Regions from separate parts of the Pseudarthrobacter oxydans genome, predicted to be linked through region 1. Evidence: riboswitches for the same ligand, from Rfam matches in the RefSeq annotation. Region 1 holds a riboswitch; the other holds the start of a gene.
What was found. A riboswitch is a leader RNA that binds a small molecule or an ion and turns the genes downstream of it on or off. The one in region 1 is predicted to bind S-adenosylmethionine.
Positions count from the first base shown of each region.

Region 1 (6,896 bases):
GAGCCGGCCACGATGGAGGTCACCTGGTAGCCCAGGGAAACGCCCGAATACCGCATCCGGGTGGGGAACATTTCCGCCATGATGGATGGCTGGCCGGCGTACATGAGGGCGTGGAACAGCAGGCCGATGGTGATGGCCGCCAGGATAACCATGTCATTGCCGGTGTCCATCATGGGGAACGCGAAGAAGCCCCAGGTTCCGGCGAGGATTGCACCGGCCATGTACACCGGGCGGCGTCCCAGGGCATCGGACATCTTGCCCACCAGCGGGACTGAGCAAAAGTGGATGAAGTGCGCCACCAGGAGGAGGAGCAGGATACGGGAGGTGTCCGTCTGCACAACCACCTTCAGGTAGGTGATGGAGAACGTGACCACAAGGTAGTAGAGGATGTTCTCCGCGAAGCGCAGGCCCATGGCGGTGAAGACGCCGCGCGGGTACCGACGGAAGACTTCGGCAACACCGTAGCCCTTGTTCTCGACCGTGACTTCCTTGCGGGCCTCGAGGAAGATCGGAGCGTCCTGGACCTTGGTGCGGATGTAGTAGCCGATGATCACGATCACTGCGGAGAGCCAGAAGGCTACGCGCCAGCCCCAGCCGAGGAAGGCTTCCTGGGAGAGGGTGGAGGACAGGGTGAACAGCACGGCGGTGGCGAGCAGGTTGCCCATGGGGACAGCGGACTGCGGCCAGCTTGACCAGAAGCCGCGGGACTTGTTCGGGCTGTGCTCGGCGACGAGGAGCACGGCTCCGCCCCATTCGCCGCCCACAGCGAAGCCCTGGACGAAGCGCAGGAACACCAGCAGCGCCGGTGCCCAGTAGCCGATCTGCGCAAAGGTCGGCAGGCAGCCCATGAGGAAGGTGGCAACACCCACCAGGATGATGCTCAGCTGCAGCAACTGCTTGCGGCCGAATTTGTCGCCGAAGTGGCCGAAGACGATGCCGCCGATGGGTCGGGCAACGAAGCCGACGGCGTAGGTGACGAAGGCTGCGATGATGCCGTCCAGCTCGGTTCCGGAGTTGGGGAAGAACATCTTGCCGAACACCAGCGTGGCGGCGGAGGCGTAGAGAAAGAACTCGTACCACTCAACCACGGTGCCGGCCATGGAGGCCGTGACGACTTTCTTCAGGCCTGTGGCCTTGACGTCGGTTTCCTCGGGCCGCCGCGCGGCGGACTTTTCCGTACTCATTGATGAACTCCTTCGGCGTCTTCTTCGACACCACTGGGACAGTCTGTGGCGGAGACGTGTGATTTTGGCCACGAACCGCCGGGTCCCAACGAGTATGGTCCGCCTGAACGCCAAGCTCAACGGCGAATCATGCAGAGGCTATCTGCATAAATGCACAAAAGTGTGCCTGCGAGGGCGGTCTTAGGCCGAGAGGTGCACCCGAAGCTGATGGCCCAGCTGGCCTATTTCCGTCAGGAAGCCGTCATGGCCGATCGGCGCCTCAATGACATGCACGTCCACTTCTCCCGGCAGGGCCGCGGCAAGTTCGCGGGACTGGGACGGGAAATACAGCCGGTCCGAATCCACGGCGGCCACGAAGAACCTGGCGGTGGATCTCGCCAGGGTCTCGGTCAGGGTCCCCCGGTCCCGGCAGATGTCATGGCTCATCAGCGCCTCGGTGAGGGCGATATAGCTGTTTGCGTCGAAGCGCTTCACGAGCTTGCTGCCCTGGTGATCCAGGTAGCTTTCCACCTGGTAACGGCCGCGGGCGGCCAGCGCCTCGCCCTTCAGGGGCGACTCCGGCGCCTGGGGTTCCCGGCCGAAGCGGCCCTCCAGTTCAGCGGCGGACCGGTAGGTGATGTGGGCGATGCGCCGGGCAAGTGCCAGCCCGGCTTCGGGGCAGGGCCCGCCGTAGTAGTCGCCGCCGTTGAAGTGGGGGTCCTGCCGGATGGCCAGGGTCTGGGCCTGCGCAAAGGCGATCTGTTCTGCCGTGCTCGCGGCGCCCACCGAGATGACGGCGCAGCGCTGCACCCTCTCGGGGTAGGTCACGGCCCACTCAAGGGCGCGGGCGCCGCCCATGGATCCGCCCAGGACCGCGAACCAGCTGTTGATGCCCAGCTGGTCAGCCAGCCGGGCCTCCGCCACCGTACTGTCCCGCAGGGTAACCAGGGGGAAGCGGGAGCCCCAGGGGGTTCCATCCGGGGCGGCCGACGACGGCCCCGTGGAGCCGTAGCAGCCGCCCACGATATTGACGGACACCACGAAGAACTTGTCCGTGTCCACGGGAGCGCCGGGACCGGCCAGCTGTTCCCACCAGCCTTCTTCGTCCGTGTCGCCGCGGGTCACGTGGGTGCTGCCGGTCAGGGCGTGCTCGATCAGGATGGCATTGCTGGCATCGGCGTTGAGCGTGCCCCAGGTTTCGTAGGCCAGCGTGACGTCCGGGAGGTATCCCCCGGCTTCAAGTTCCAGCCCCCCAATGGAGGCATAGCGGACAATTCCGTGCTCGGGGACGGTGGTTCGGGTGACGGTAACCGTCATGGCAAGACCTCTTCTACGCGCTTGCCCGCCGTCGAATGACCGGCAGGCCAGGTCTTCACCCGGGGCACCCCACCGCGGAAGGAGGGTTGCCGGCCAGCAAGCCGGGGCTGTCACTGGCACTCATGACCTGGTACGAGTGTACGAAACAGCCCCCGTCTGCTGCCAAGAGTGTGACTGGTTGTGACTTCCCCGGCGTGCCGCCGTCTCGGGTTCTTTGTGCGTCCGGCTAGGCCCCGGTCGCGTCCTTTGCTGCCCGAAAGCCCGCTTCGAGGTCCGCCAGGATGTCATCGATGTGTTCGATTCCCACCGACAACCGGACCAGGCCGGGGGTCACGCCGGCGACGGCCTGCTGCTCCGGGGAAAGCTGGCTGTGGGTGGTCGACGCCGGGTGGATGACAAGGGAGCGGACGTCGCCGATGTTTGCCACGTGGGAGTGCAGCTCCAGCGCGTCAACGAAGCGCTTGCCGGCCTCGGCCCCGCCAGCCAGGTTGAAGGAGACAATCGCGCCCGTGCCCTTGGGCCCGTACTTGCGGCCCCGCTCGTACCACGGGCTGGAGGGCAGCCCCGCGTAGGCGACGGATTCGACGTCGTCCCTTCCTTCCAGCCAGCGCGCCACTTCCGTGGCGTTGGCAACATGGCGTTCCACCCGCAGGCTCAGCGTTTCCAGGCCCTGGGCGATCAGGAACGCGTTGAACGGGGAGACGGCAGAGCCCAGGTCCCGGAGCAGCTGGACGCGGGCCTTGAGGATATAGGACAGGTTGGCGCCCAGGGCACCGTCCTTGCCGAGGTCCCGGGCGTACACCAGCCCGTTGTAGGTGGGGTCCGGGGTGTTGAAGCCCGGGAACCTCGCAGGGTCCTTGCCGAAGTCGAACTTGCCGGAGTCCACGATCACCCCGGCAATTGCGGATCCGTGGCCGCCCAGGTACTTGGTTGCGGAATGGACAACGATGTCCGCTCCCCATTCCAGCGGCCGGATCAGGTACGGGGTGGACAGGGTGTTGTCCACGATCAGGGGCACGCCGGCATCATGGGCGATGCCTGACACGCCCTCGATGTCCAGGACGTCCTGGCGGGGGTTGGACACCACTTCGGCGAAGAAGAGCTTGGTGTTTGGCTGGACCGCGTCACGCCACTGGTCCAGGTTGTCCGGGTCCGCCACGAAGGTCACGGAAATGCCGAACTTCTTCAGGGTGTGTGCGAACAGGTTGTAAGTCCCGCCGTACAGGCTGGGGCTGGCAACGATATGGTCCCCCGCCTCGGCGATATTGAGGACAGCGAAAGTCTCTGCTGCCTGTCCTGAACTCAGCAGGAGTGCTCCCAATCCGCCCTCAAGGCTGGCGATCCGCTGTTCCACGGCATCCTGGGTGGGATTGCCGATGCGGGTGTAGATCGGCGCCAGTTCAGCGAGGGCAAAACGGTTGGCGGCGCTTTCCGCGCTTGGGAATACGAAGGACGTGGTCTGGTAGATAGGGAGTGCACGGGCGCCGGTGGCACTGTCCGGCTCCTGTCCTGCGTGGATCTGGCGGGTTTCAAAAGACCATCCGTTGGACAACTAAGGCTCCTCTGACATGGGCCCGGCATGCTGTAGGCACCGCGGGCCGCGCTTGCCATCCGGCCGTTGCCGGACAGCCAGGTCCTCATCCGGGGCACCCCACCGCGGATGGAGGGTTGCCGGCCAGCGAGCCGGGGCTTGGCGCTGGCACTCATGACCTGAGCCCAGTGTAGGAACATGAAACCGGCGCGGGACAGGATTGTGACGAACATAGTCCCCCTGATCTCCGCCCGGGAATAGGTTGAAATCAGGGGTCCCGGATGGAAAATCCTGGTAAGGGTACCCTTAGCTGAGAGGCCGATCACAAAGTGCCAAGATGTTGGCATGCGCATGGATCACGTCTCTTACGCCTGTGAACACGATGGCCTGGCTGCCACCACCGAACGTATTTCCTCTGCCCTCGGCGTTGAGGCAGTGAAGGGCGGGGTGCACCCGCGGTTCGGAACCCGGAATATGATCATCCCGCTCGCGGGGCACAAATACGTCGAGGTGGTGGAGGTCCTGGACCACCCCGCTTCCGACAAGGCCCCTTTCGGGCAGGCTGTGCGTGCACGGTCTGCCGCGGGCGGCGGCTGGATGGGCTGGTGCGTCGAGGTGGACGACCTGGCTCCCTTCGAGGAGCGGCTGGGCCGCTCCGCCGTCAACGGAAACCGCAAGTTCCCCGATGGCCGCGAATTGGTCTGGAAGCAGATTGGCATCCTGGGCCTGATTGCCGACCCCCAGGTTCCCTACATGCTCAAGTGGGAGGGGGATCCGTCCCTGCACCCGTCCAACGCCTACGAGAGCAACGTCAAAATGAGCTGCCTCACCATTGCCGGTTCCGCAGCCCGGGTTACGGAGTGGCTGGGCGAACCCGTCGAGAAGCCGCTGGAGGACGTCGCTGTGGAGTGGGTGGCGCCGCACGGAACCCCCGGGATCCTCTCGGTAACTTTCGAGACCGGCAACGGGGCCGTCACCATCTGACCCTTACCTTGGTTACCGTGCCGGCAAGCCCGGCACGGTGTGGGCCCCGTGCCCTCCTCGTCTTCGGCCGCCATCAGCATGTGACAACGGCGTCACCTGCCGATGGCGGCCGAATCCATTTCCGAAGCAGACTCTCCAAACCCGGCCCCCAATAATGTCGTACCCTGCCGCGATGATTTTGGTATGGGAAAAGCGGCGGTGGCGAAGGCGTTTGCGGACATGAATGCCGCTCTTGCCGTGCTCATTGCCGAGGCGGACGGGTGCGGTTCGGAGCCGTTTTCCGCTGCTGATCCGCTGGCCGGGCTGGCCGACGGGTGCCTGGACATCCTTGCCGGGGCCGCCGGGGTCCAGGCCAGAATTGCTGGATTGGTGGTCAGCGCTGCAGGGACTTACGCCGTCACAGCACGGGCGGCCGCCCCGCCGGACCCGCCCGTGCAGGCGCTTGAAAGGGCTATCGCCGCCGAGATCAGCTGTGTCATGGCCATCGGTGACCGGGCAGCCGGAGCCCTGCTGGCCCGCTCCCACGCCCTGACCACCTCCCTGCCCCGGACCCTCGCAGCCCTGCACAACGGAACCATCTCCTGGCAGCACGCCACCGTCATGGTGGACGAGGCCGCCACCCTTGACCCCGCCGGCGCCGCCGCCCTGGAAGCCCACTTCCTGGACCCGGACACACCAAAACCAGCCACGGCCGCCCCGATCGGGGAGATCCCCGCGTACAGGTTCCGGGCCAAGGCGCGCACCTGGCGCGAACGCCACCACGCCGACTCCATCGAACAACGCCACGCCCAAGGGGTTTCGGACCGGCGGGTCGAATACCGGCCCGACCAGGACGGGATGGCCTGGCTATCCGCCTACCTGCCCGCCCACCAGGCCACGGCCCTCTGGAACAAGCTCACCGCGCTCTCCCGGACCATGCAGGGACCGAACGAGCACCGCACCCTCACCCAGCTCCGGGCGGATAGTTTCGCCGAAGGGCTCCTCAACAGCGGCAACACTACCGGCGTTACCGGTGCAGCCGGTGCCGGCGACGGCGGCGAGCGAACCGGTCCAAACCAAGCGCCAGTCCGGGCCGAGGTACTGGTCACCGTGCCCGTGTTCTCCCTGCTGGGCCTCACCGGGGAATCGGCCATGCTGGACGGGTACGGACCCATCCCGCCCTCCATGGCCCGGGACCTCGTCGCGACGGGCGCGGATTCGTTCCACCGCGTCCTGGTCGATCCGCGGGACGGGGCGCCGCTGGAAATCGGCCGCACCAGCTACCGGGTCACCAAAGCCATGCGGAACTGGCTCAGGCTAAGGGACGGCAAATGCCCCTTCCCCGGCTGCAACAACCACTCCCTCGACAACGAAGCCGACCACCTCCTCGCCTGGCACAACGGCGGCACCACAGGAGTCTCGAACCTCGGCCAGCCCTGCCCGAAACACCACAAACTCCGCCACACCAGCAGCTGGAAACCCACCCCCGCCACCACAACCGCACCACCCGGCTGGACCTCACCCACCGGCCGCCACTACACAAGCGAACACCAGGACTGGGAACCACCCCACTGGCCCCACCAAGTAAGGTCCGTCTCAGGCGGGGCAGGGTCCGTGACCGGCAGGCCGCCGGACTTTGCCTACACCGGCCTCTCCCCGGGAGAAGAAGCCCTGGAACGGCTCCTGCACGCCCCACGCGCCTGAACGCGTGCCGCCCGCCTGACCGCGTGCCGCCGTCGTCGTGCCTGTCCTGGATCTAGCGTGCCCAGGCACCTAGCCCAACCCCACGGCCTTGCCGAAGAGGCTGAAGCCTACAAAAGCGACGATATCCAGCAGGGCATGGGCGATCACCAGGGGCATCACCCGTCGCGTCCGGGCGTACAGCCACGCGAAAAGAACGCCCATGACAAAGTTCCCGATAA
Region 1 is NZ_CP139438.1:1,524,212-1,531,107, reverse strand. It holds gene SMD14_RS06905 (MFS transporter) at 1-1,184, opposite strand, end outside; gene SMD14_RS06900 (homoserine O-acetyltransferase) at 1,365-2,480, opposite strand; SAM riboswitch class IV at 2,493-2,608, opposite strand; gene SMD14_RS06895 (bifunctional o-acetylhomoserine/o-acetylserine sulfhydrylase) at 2,707-4,032, opposite strand; SAM riboswitch class IV at 4,076-4,191, opposite strand; gene SMD14_RS06890 (VOC family protein) at 4,357-4,995, shown strand; gene SMD14_RS06885 (DUF222 domain-containing protein) at 5,179-6,678, shown strand; gene SMD14_RS06880 (CPBP family intramembrane glutamic endopeptidase) at 6,748-6,896, opposite strand, start outside.

Region 2 (6,896 bases), 1.8 Mb from region 1:
GACGCCGGCCTCCAGCAGGGCCTCGTAATAGGACCGCTGGGCGTGGTGGACCAGGAACTGGTCGCCCTTCTCGGAGACGAACAGCTCCACGTCCACACCGCGCTGGGCAGCGGTGGTGATGGCGTAGAGCAGGGAATCATCCGGGACGAAGTACGGGCTGCAGATCGATATCCGGTGCTGGGCGGAGTAGATGAGCGTGTTGAAAAGCCGCAGGTTGTTCTCGGTGATGAACCCCGGGCCGCTCGGCACCACCTGTGCCGTCACGTTCCCGGGGTGCGGGTTGGACGGGAGCTGCAGCTGGTGCTCCAGGGATTCGTCGGTTTCGCTGAGCCAGTCGGTGGCAAAGACGACATTCAATGTGGTCACAATGGGCCCGTGCAGGCGCGCCATGAGCTCCACCCATTCGCGGCCCGCCTTGCGGTGCCGGGGGTTGTTGTAGGAGGGCTCGATCAGGTTCTGCGAGCCGGTGAAGGCAACCTCGCCGTCGATCACCATGATTTTGCGGTGATTCCGCAGGTCAGGCCTGCGCCACTGGCCATGGATGGGCAGGAGCGGAAGCATGCGCTTCCACTGGATCTTGCCCGCGCGGAGCCGCTTCAGGAGCTTCCGGTAGCCCTGGACCCGCAGGGTCCCGATGTGGTCGAACAGCACGCGGACTTCGACGCCGCGCTCGGCTGCCTCCTCCAGCGCGGTGAGGAGGTCGTCGGTGATGTGGTCCGTGCTCATGATGTAGAACTCGGCGTTGATAAACTCTTTCGCCTTGCGCACGGCCTCCGTCATCTGCAGGATCGAGTCCGGATAGCCGGGAATCAGGTCAACGGAGTTGCCGTCCACCATGGGCAGGGACCCGAGCCGACGGTTCAGTTCCGCGGCGGACTTCACCCACTCCGGTCCGGGGTAGTCGCTTTCGACGTCGGAAAGCGAAGAGATCCCGGCCCGCACCCGGTCGTTGACCCGCTGCTGCTGCGCCCGCCGGCGGCTGGACAGCTTGAAGTTGCCGAACAGCAGGAACAGCAGGATGCCCACGAACGGCACAAAGAAAATGCCCAGCAGCCACGCCATCGCCGTGGTGGGACGCCTGTTGCCCGGAATGATGCCCACAGCCAGCACCCTGATCAGGAGGTCGGCGACGCCCAGCAGCACCACCACCCACATTGGCGCGGTGCCGGCAAGCGAGAATGGCCACAACACGAAATAAACCCCCGGAGGATGGGCTCCCGGCGGACCGTTTCCAGCCAGGGCACTCTGCCCAGCTTATCCGTGCGGCGCCGCACTAAGCTGGAGCCATGACCTCTCCAGCTTCCGTGGTTCTCGTTTTCCTCGACCCCGCGTTCCCGGACGGCCGGCTCGCCGATGCCTCCAAGCCCCAGCTCCTGGTCACGGACCAGGGCGCCACCCGCGGGGACGGGATCTTCGAAACCATGCTGGCGGTAGGCGGCAACGTGCGGAAGGTCCAGGCCCACCTGGACCGCCTGGCCCGCTCCGCGGACGCCCTTGACCTGGTTATCCCGCCGGAGGACGAGTGGCGCAGGGCCATCGGGACTGCACTGAGCGAGTACCGGTCCGAGTATCCGCCTGCCTCCGCCGCCGAGGACGAACTCGTGGTCAAACTGGTGGTGACCCGCGGTGTGGAGGGAGCCGCCGCGCCCACCGCCTGGGTCCAGGTGTCCCCCACGGGGGCGTTGGCGCGCCGCCAGCGGGAGACGGGAATCGACGTCATCCTCCTTGACCGGGGCTACGACAGCGACGCCGCCGAGCGCGCCCCCTGGCTGCTGCTCGGCGCGAAGACGCTGTCCTACGCCGTCAACATGGCCGCTTTGCGCCATGCCCATAAACAGGGCGCGGACGACGTCATCTTCATCTCCTCCGACGGCCGGGTACTGGAAGGGCCCACCTCCACCGTGCTGCTGGCCCACGCAGGAACGTCCGACGACGGCACTTCCGTCAAGCGCCTCATCACGCCCCAGCTGGACAGCGGCATCCTGCCGGGCACGTCGCAGGGCGCGCTGTTCACCGCGGCGAAGGCTGCGGGCTGGGAACTGGGCTACGGCCCGCTTGAGCCGCAGGACCTGCTGGATGCCGACGCGGTGTGGCTGATCTCCAGCGTCCGTTTGCTGGCGCCGGTCAACCGGATCGACGGCAAGGAAATCGGCACGCCCTCCGTCCAGAAGGAGCTGACCGCCGAACTGAACGAGTTGTTCGCGGGCATCCAGTAAACGGTCCTGTGATTCCGGCCTTTGCGCTCTAGGTTCGGCGGGGGCAGTGGCCGTAAGGTTTGGTTCATGGACTCGCAGACGCAGCCGAATGACAACCTGACCTTTGACGAATGCTGGGAACTCCTGGCCAATGACACTGTCGGCCGCCTTGCACTGGTGGTTGACGGCCACCCCGAGATCTTTCCAATCAACTACGTGGTGCACCGCCGCAGCATCGCGTTCCGTACGGCCGGCGTCACCAAGCTGTGGAGTGCCCTGACAGAGAGGCCTGCCGCCCTGGAGATCGACGGCTACGATCCCCATACCGAAGAGGCCTGGAGCGTGGTGCTGCGCGGCGATACGGCGATCATCGAGGACCAGGCGGACAAGGACGCCGTGGACAGCCTGGGGCTGGAGCCATGGCAGCCGGGAGAAAAGGCAAACTACATCCGGCTGACAGCCCGTGCTTTGACCGGCCGCCGTTTCAAGGTGAACCGGCCGGACGTCTGGGCCACGCGGCAGCAGGACAAGCGGCGGGCCTCTTTCGAATAACCCGGCCGGAATGCCTGTCCGGCCAGGCTAGCCGGTTGGCTCTGCGTCCTGAAGGGACAGTTGGGCTTCAAGGCCGGAGAGCAGGATGCTTAGCCCCTGGTCAAGTTCCGCGGATCCTTCGTAGTCCGCCAGGGCGGGGGCCAGCGCACGCAGCCGCGGGAACTCCTTGGCAGGCAACCGGTGCAGTCCCAGCCGCAGCAGCACTTCGTTTTCCTCCGGGTCCACAACGAATTCCTGCAGCTCGTTCAGGATGTGGCCGTAGAGGAAGCCGTAGTAGGCGCGGTAGACGTGGAGGGCGTCCGACGGGCTGAACCCTGCCCCAATCAGCAGGGACAGGATCTGCTCGAGGGGACGCAGCGTGCCCAGCGGCCGCAGCCCCAGCGGGGTGGAGAGCGGCCTGGTCACGAGCAGCGGCACCACATTGGGGTGCTGGAGCGCAAGGCTCCGAAGGTCGTGTGCGATGCGGCGCAGCTGGGCTTTCCAATCGGGATCGTCGGGGTGGATGGTGAGTTCGTTAAGCACCAGTTCGGTGACGCCGTCCAGCAGCGCGGCGCGGTTCTCCGCATAGCGGTAGAGGCTCATCGGATCCCGGCCCAGTTCCTGGCCAAGGCGGCGCATGGTCAGCGCCTCCAAGCCTTCCGCGTCAACAACTTCGAGCGCCTTGGTCAGCACCAGCTCCCTGCTCAGCTTTTGCTTTTGGGCCGGCCCGGTGGGGGACTGGACTTTCGGGGAAGCCATGATTTCCGTCCTGGAAGGCGGCAAGCCCTTTACCCGGATAGGTAATCCATTCGCTTGCCGAATCCGTTGTCTACGAGTAAAGTCTACATTGTAGATGCGGCAGTGACACCGCCCTGTAGCCCCTGGTTTCAACTAGTAGCCCCCGGTTTCAACTAGTTCTTGATTTCCGCGGGCTTCATCAACACTCCATGCCCCGTGCACGGCATTGAGGTTCGCTGCTGTAGCCGAACGGCGGCACCACCGCACTTAGCGAAGGGAAGCCGTCATGGCGCATTCGCAGTTCGATCTCTTTCTAAAAGAAGCCACCTACATTGACCAGGCCTCGGACGCCACCCTCGACCGTGACCGCCTTTACGGCCTGTACACCAGCTGGTGCTTCATCAACCAGCAGAAGCCCGGCCTGGAGTCCAATTTCTGGATAGCCATGAATTGCCGCATCAGGCACGGCCGCAAGGGGCTGCGCATGAAAGGCCCCGCCGCTGCCGACTACATCCTGGCAAGCTACCCGGGCCTCGTCTAAGCAACGGCATCAAAACGAATACGGCGTGGACCACGTGCCTGGGGGCACAGGGTCCACGCCGTTCCTCTTTAAGCGCGCTTAGGCGCGCTCCCTGCTACTGCATCAATTGATCCTGCCGCTCCCGCGGGTCCCACCCCCGGACACCCAAGGAGGAGCCGCCGTCGTACTTTAGGTGAAGGTGCCGGACGGCACTGGGCTCCACTGCGGCGCCCGGCCTACTTCAGTTACGCAACATGACGACGACGGCGGTGCGGCCGCGGGCGGCAAGTGTTACGTTTTTGGGGAGTAATGAGTACCGGCGCCAAGCCCTGACTGGCCGGTCGGCAACCCTCCTTTCGCGGCGGGGTGCCTCAGGTGAACACTCGGCATATCGACCCATTCGAGCTGCAAGCGTGAGAGAAGGAGATCGTCGTGTCTGACGCACCTGCCCCTGAAGAGAAACTGTCGTACCGCCTCATCAGCGGGCCGGATGACCGCGCCTTTTGCGAGCGGATCTCCGCCGCGCTGGCGGAAGGCTATGTCCTCCATGGCAGCCCGGCGGCAACCTTCAACGGCAGCAGTGTGATCGTGGCGCAGGCGGTAGTCCTGCCGGCAGCCATCGCTTCCGCGGACGCTGCCGTGGCAGATGCCGTTGACGACCTCGAGTCCTCCGGCGATGACCTTGACTTCGGCGGCGAGGGCCACGCATGAGCTACGCCGGAGACCTGACCCCGCAGGAGGCCTGGGAAAAACTTGAGCAGGGCGCCATCCTGGTGGATGTGCGCACGGAGGGCGAATGGGCCCACATCGGCATTCCCGACACCAAGGCCACCGAGAACGATCCGCTGTTCATCCAGTGGACCTTCCCGGGCGGAATCCCCAACCCCGACTTCATCACCGACCTTAGCCAACAGGCGCCCGAGGACAAGTCAACCGAACTGGTGTTCCTGTGCCGTTCCGGCCAGCGTTCCATCGCGGCCGCTATCGCCGCCACGCAGGCCGGCTTCACCTCCTACAACGTCCTGGAGGGCTTTGAGGGTGAACCGGACCGTTATGGAGAACGTACCGTCAACGGCTGGAAGAACCGCGGCCTGCCGACCAACCTGGGAAAGAACTAAGTGACCTTCAACGAAGACGCCGCCGGCTGGAGCCCCGACACCCAGGCCGTCCGCGGCGGGCTGGACCGCACCAACTTCCAGGAGACCAGCGAGGCTGTCTTCCTGAACTCCGGTTTCGTGTACGAATCCGCCGCTGCTGCTGAGCGGGCCTTTACGGGCGAGGACGAACGCTTTGTCTACTCGCGCTACGGCAACCCGTCCGTGGCCACGTTCCAGGAACGGCTCCGCCTGCTTGAGGGGACCGAGGCGTGCTTCGCGACGGCGTCCGGCATGTCCGCGGTTTTCACCGCCCTGGGTGCGCTGCTGGCGGCCGGGGACCGGGTGGTTGCCGCCCGCTCACTCTTCGGCTCGTGCTTTGTGATCCTGAACGAAATCCTGCCGCGCTGGGGCGTGGAGACCGTCTTCGTGGACGGCCCTGACCTGGAGCAGTGGCGTGAAGCGCTCTCCGAGCCCACCACCGCCGTCTTCTTCGAATCGCCGTCCAATCCCATGCAGGAGATCGTGGACATTGCTGCGGTCAGCGACCTGGCGCACGCTGCCGGGGCGACCGTCGTCGTCGACAACGTTTTTGCCACCCCCCTGCTGCAGCGGTGCGGGCAGTTCGGCGCCGATGTGATTGTCTACTCGGGCACCAAGCACATCGACGGCCAGGGCCGGGTGCTTGGTGGCGCCATCCTGGGTACCAAGGAGTTCATTGACGGGCCGGTGAAGCAGCTCATGCGCCACACCGGACCAGCACTGTCCGCGTTCAACGCCTGGGTCCTGACCAAGGGCCTCGAGACCATGGCGCTGCGCGTCAACCACTCCTCGGCGTCAGCCCTGCGCCTCGCGGAATGGCTGGAGGAACAGCCTGCCGTCAGCTGGGTGAAGTACCCGCTCCTGAAATCGCACCCGCAGTACGAGCTGGCCGTAAAGCAGATGAGCGCCGGCGGCACTGTCCTCACCTTGGAACTCGCCCCCTCCGGCGGCCGCTCGGGCAAGGACGCGGCGTTTGCGCTGCTGGACGGCCTGCGGATCATCGACATCTCCAACAACCTTGGCGATGCCAAGTCGCTCATCACCCACCCGGCCACCACCACGCACCGCGCGATGGGACCCGAGGGCCGGGCCGCCATTGGGCTGAGCGACGGCGTGGTGCGGCTTTCGGTGGGGCTGGAGGACGTGGACGACCTGATTGGCGACCTGGAGCAGGCACTTAAGCAGATCTAGCGCTCCGGCCGCGGCACCCGGGGCCATGGCCTCAAGGATTCTGCAGGGAAAGGCGGACGGCCACTTCGTCGCCGTCGCTAATCTCGGCCTTGGCCCTGATGTCCTTCTTGACGGGCAAGAGGTATGTGCCGGTCCTGGTATCCGCGAAGAGCGAGGTTTGCCACGCGTGGCCGGCAATCTCCGCCGCCACTTTGACCGAACCGAAAGCTTTGCTGTGGCCGGAACTGCGCGCGCGGATATCGTCCGCGACGTCCGCCGGCAGGGTCAGGAAATGCCAACCGGCTTCCCCGGGATAGCGCCACAGGCCTGCTTTGAAGGAATACGACGCCGCCACGCGCTGAGTATGGCACGGGACGTTGGCAGGACGCCACAGCTTGCCGCACTTGCGGCCGGCGTCTTTTGTCCCGGAAGGCGAGGGCACCGCTTCCTCGAACAGGTGGCACAAAAAACTTCAAGAGTACTTTCCGGAAGGCCGTCGTAGGGCCTAATAATGTCGGACCCCCTCGCGATGATGGGGGTATGGAATCGAACGCGGCGGTGGTGCAGGGGGAGGAAGCGGTTGACGCTTCTGTCGCGGCGTTTATG
Region 2 is NZ_CP139438.1:4,125,736-4,132,631, forward strand. It holds gene cls (cardiolipin synthase) at 1-1,155, opposite strand, end outside; gene SMD14_RS18840 (aminodeoxychorismate lyase) at 1,287-2,216, shown strand; gene SMD14_RS18845 (pyridoxamine 5'-phosphate oxidase family protein) at 2,283-2,747, shown strand; gene SMD14_RS18850 (TetR/AcrR family transcriptional regulator C-terminal domain-containing protein) at 2,775-3,485, opposite strand; gene SMD14_RS18855 (hypothetical protein) at 3,751-4,005, shown strand; SAM riboswitch class IV at 4,290-4,404, shown strand; gene SMD14_RS18860 (DUF1737 domain-containing protein) at 4,417-4,695, shown strand; gene SMD14_RS18865 (rhodanese-like domain-containing protein) at 4,692-5,102, shown strand; gene SMD14_RS18870 (O-succinylhomoserine sulfhydrylase) at 5,103-6,311, shown strand; gene SMD14_RS18875 (DUF1905 domain-containing protein) at 6,343-6,645, opposite strand; partial or broken gene SMD14_RS18880 (DUF222 domain-containing protein) at 6,831-6,896, shown strand, end outside.
Region 2: another riboswitch for S-adenosylmethionine. It lies ahead of SMD14_RS18860 (DUF1737 domain-containing protein); the one in region 1 lies ahead of SMD14_RS06895 (bifunctional o-acetylhomoserine/o-acetylserine sulfhydrylase).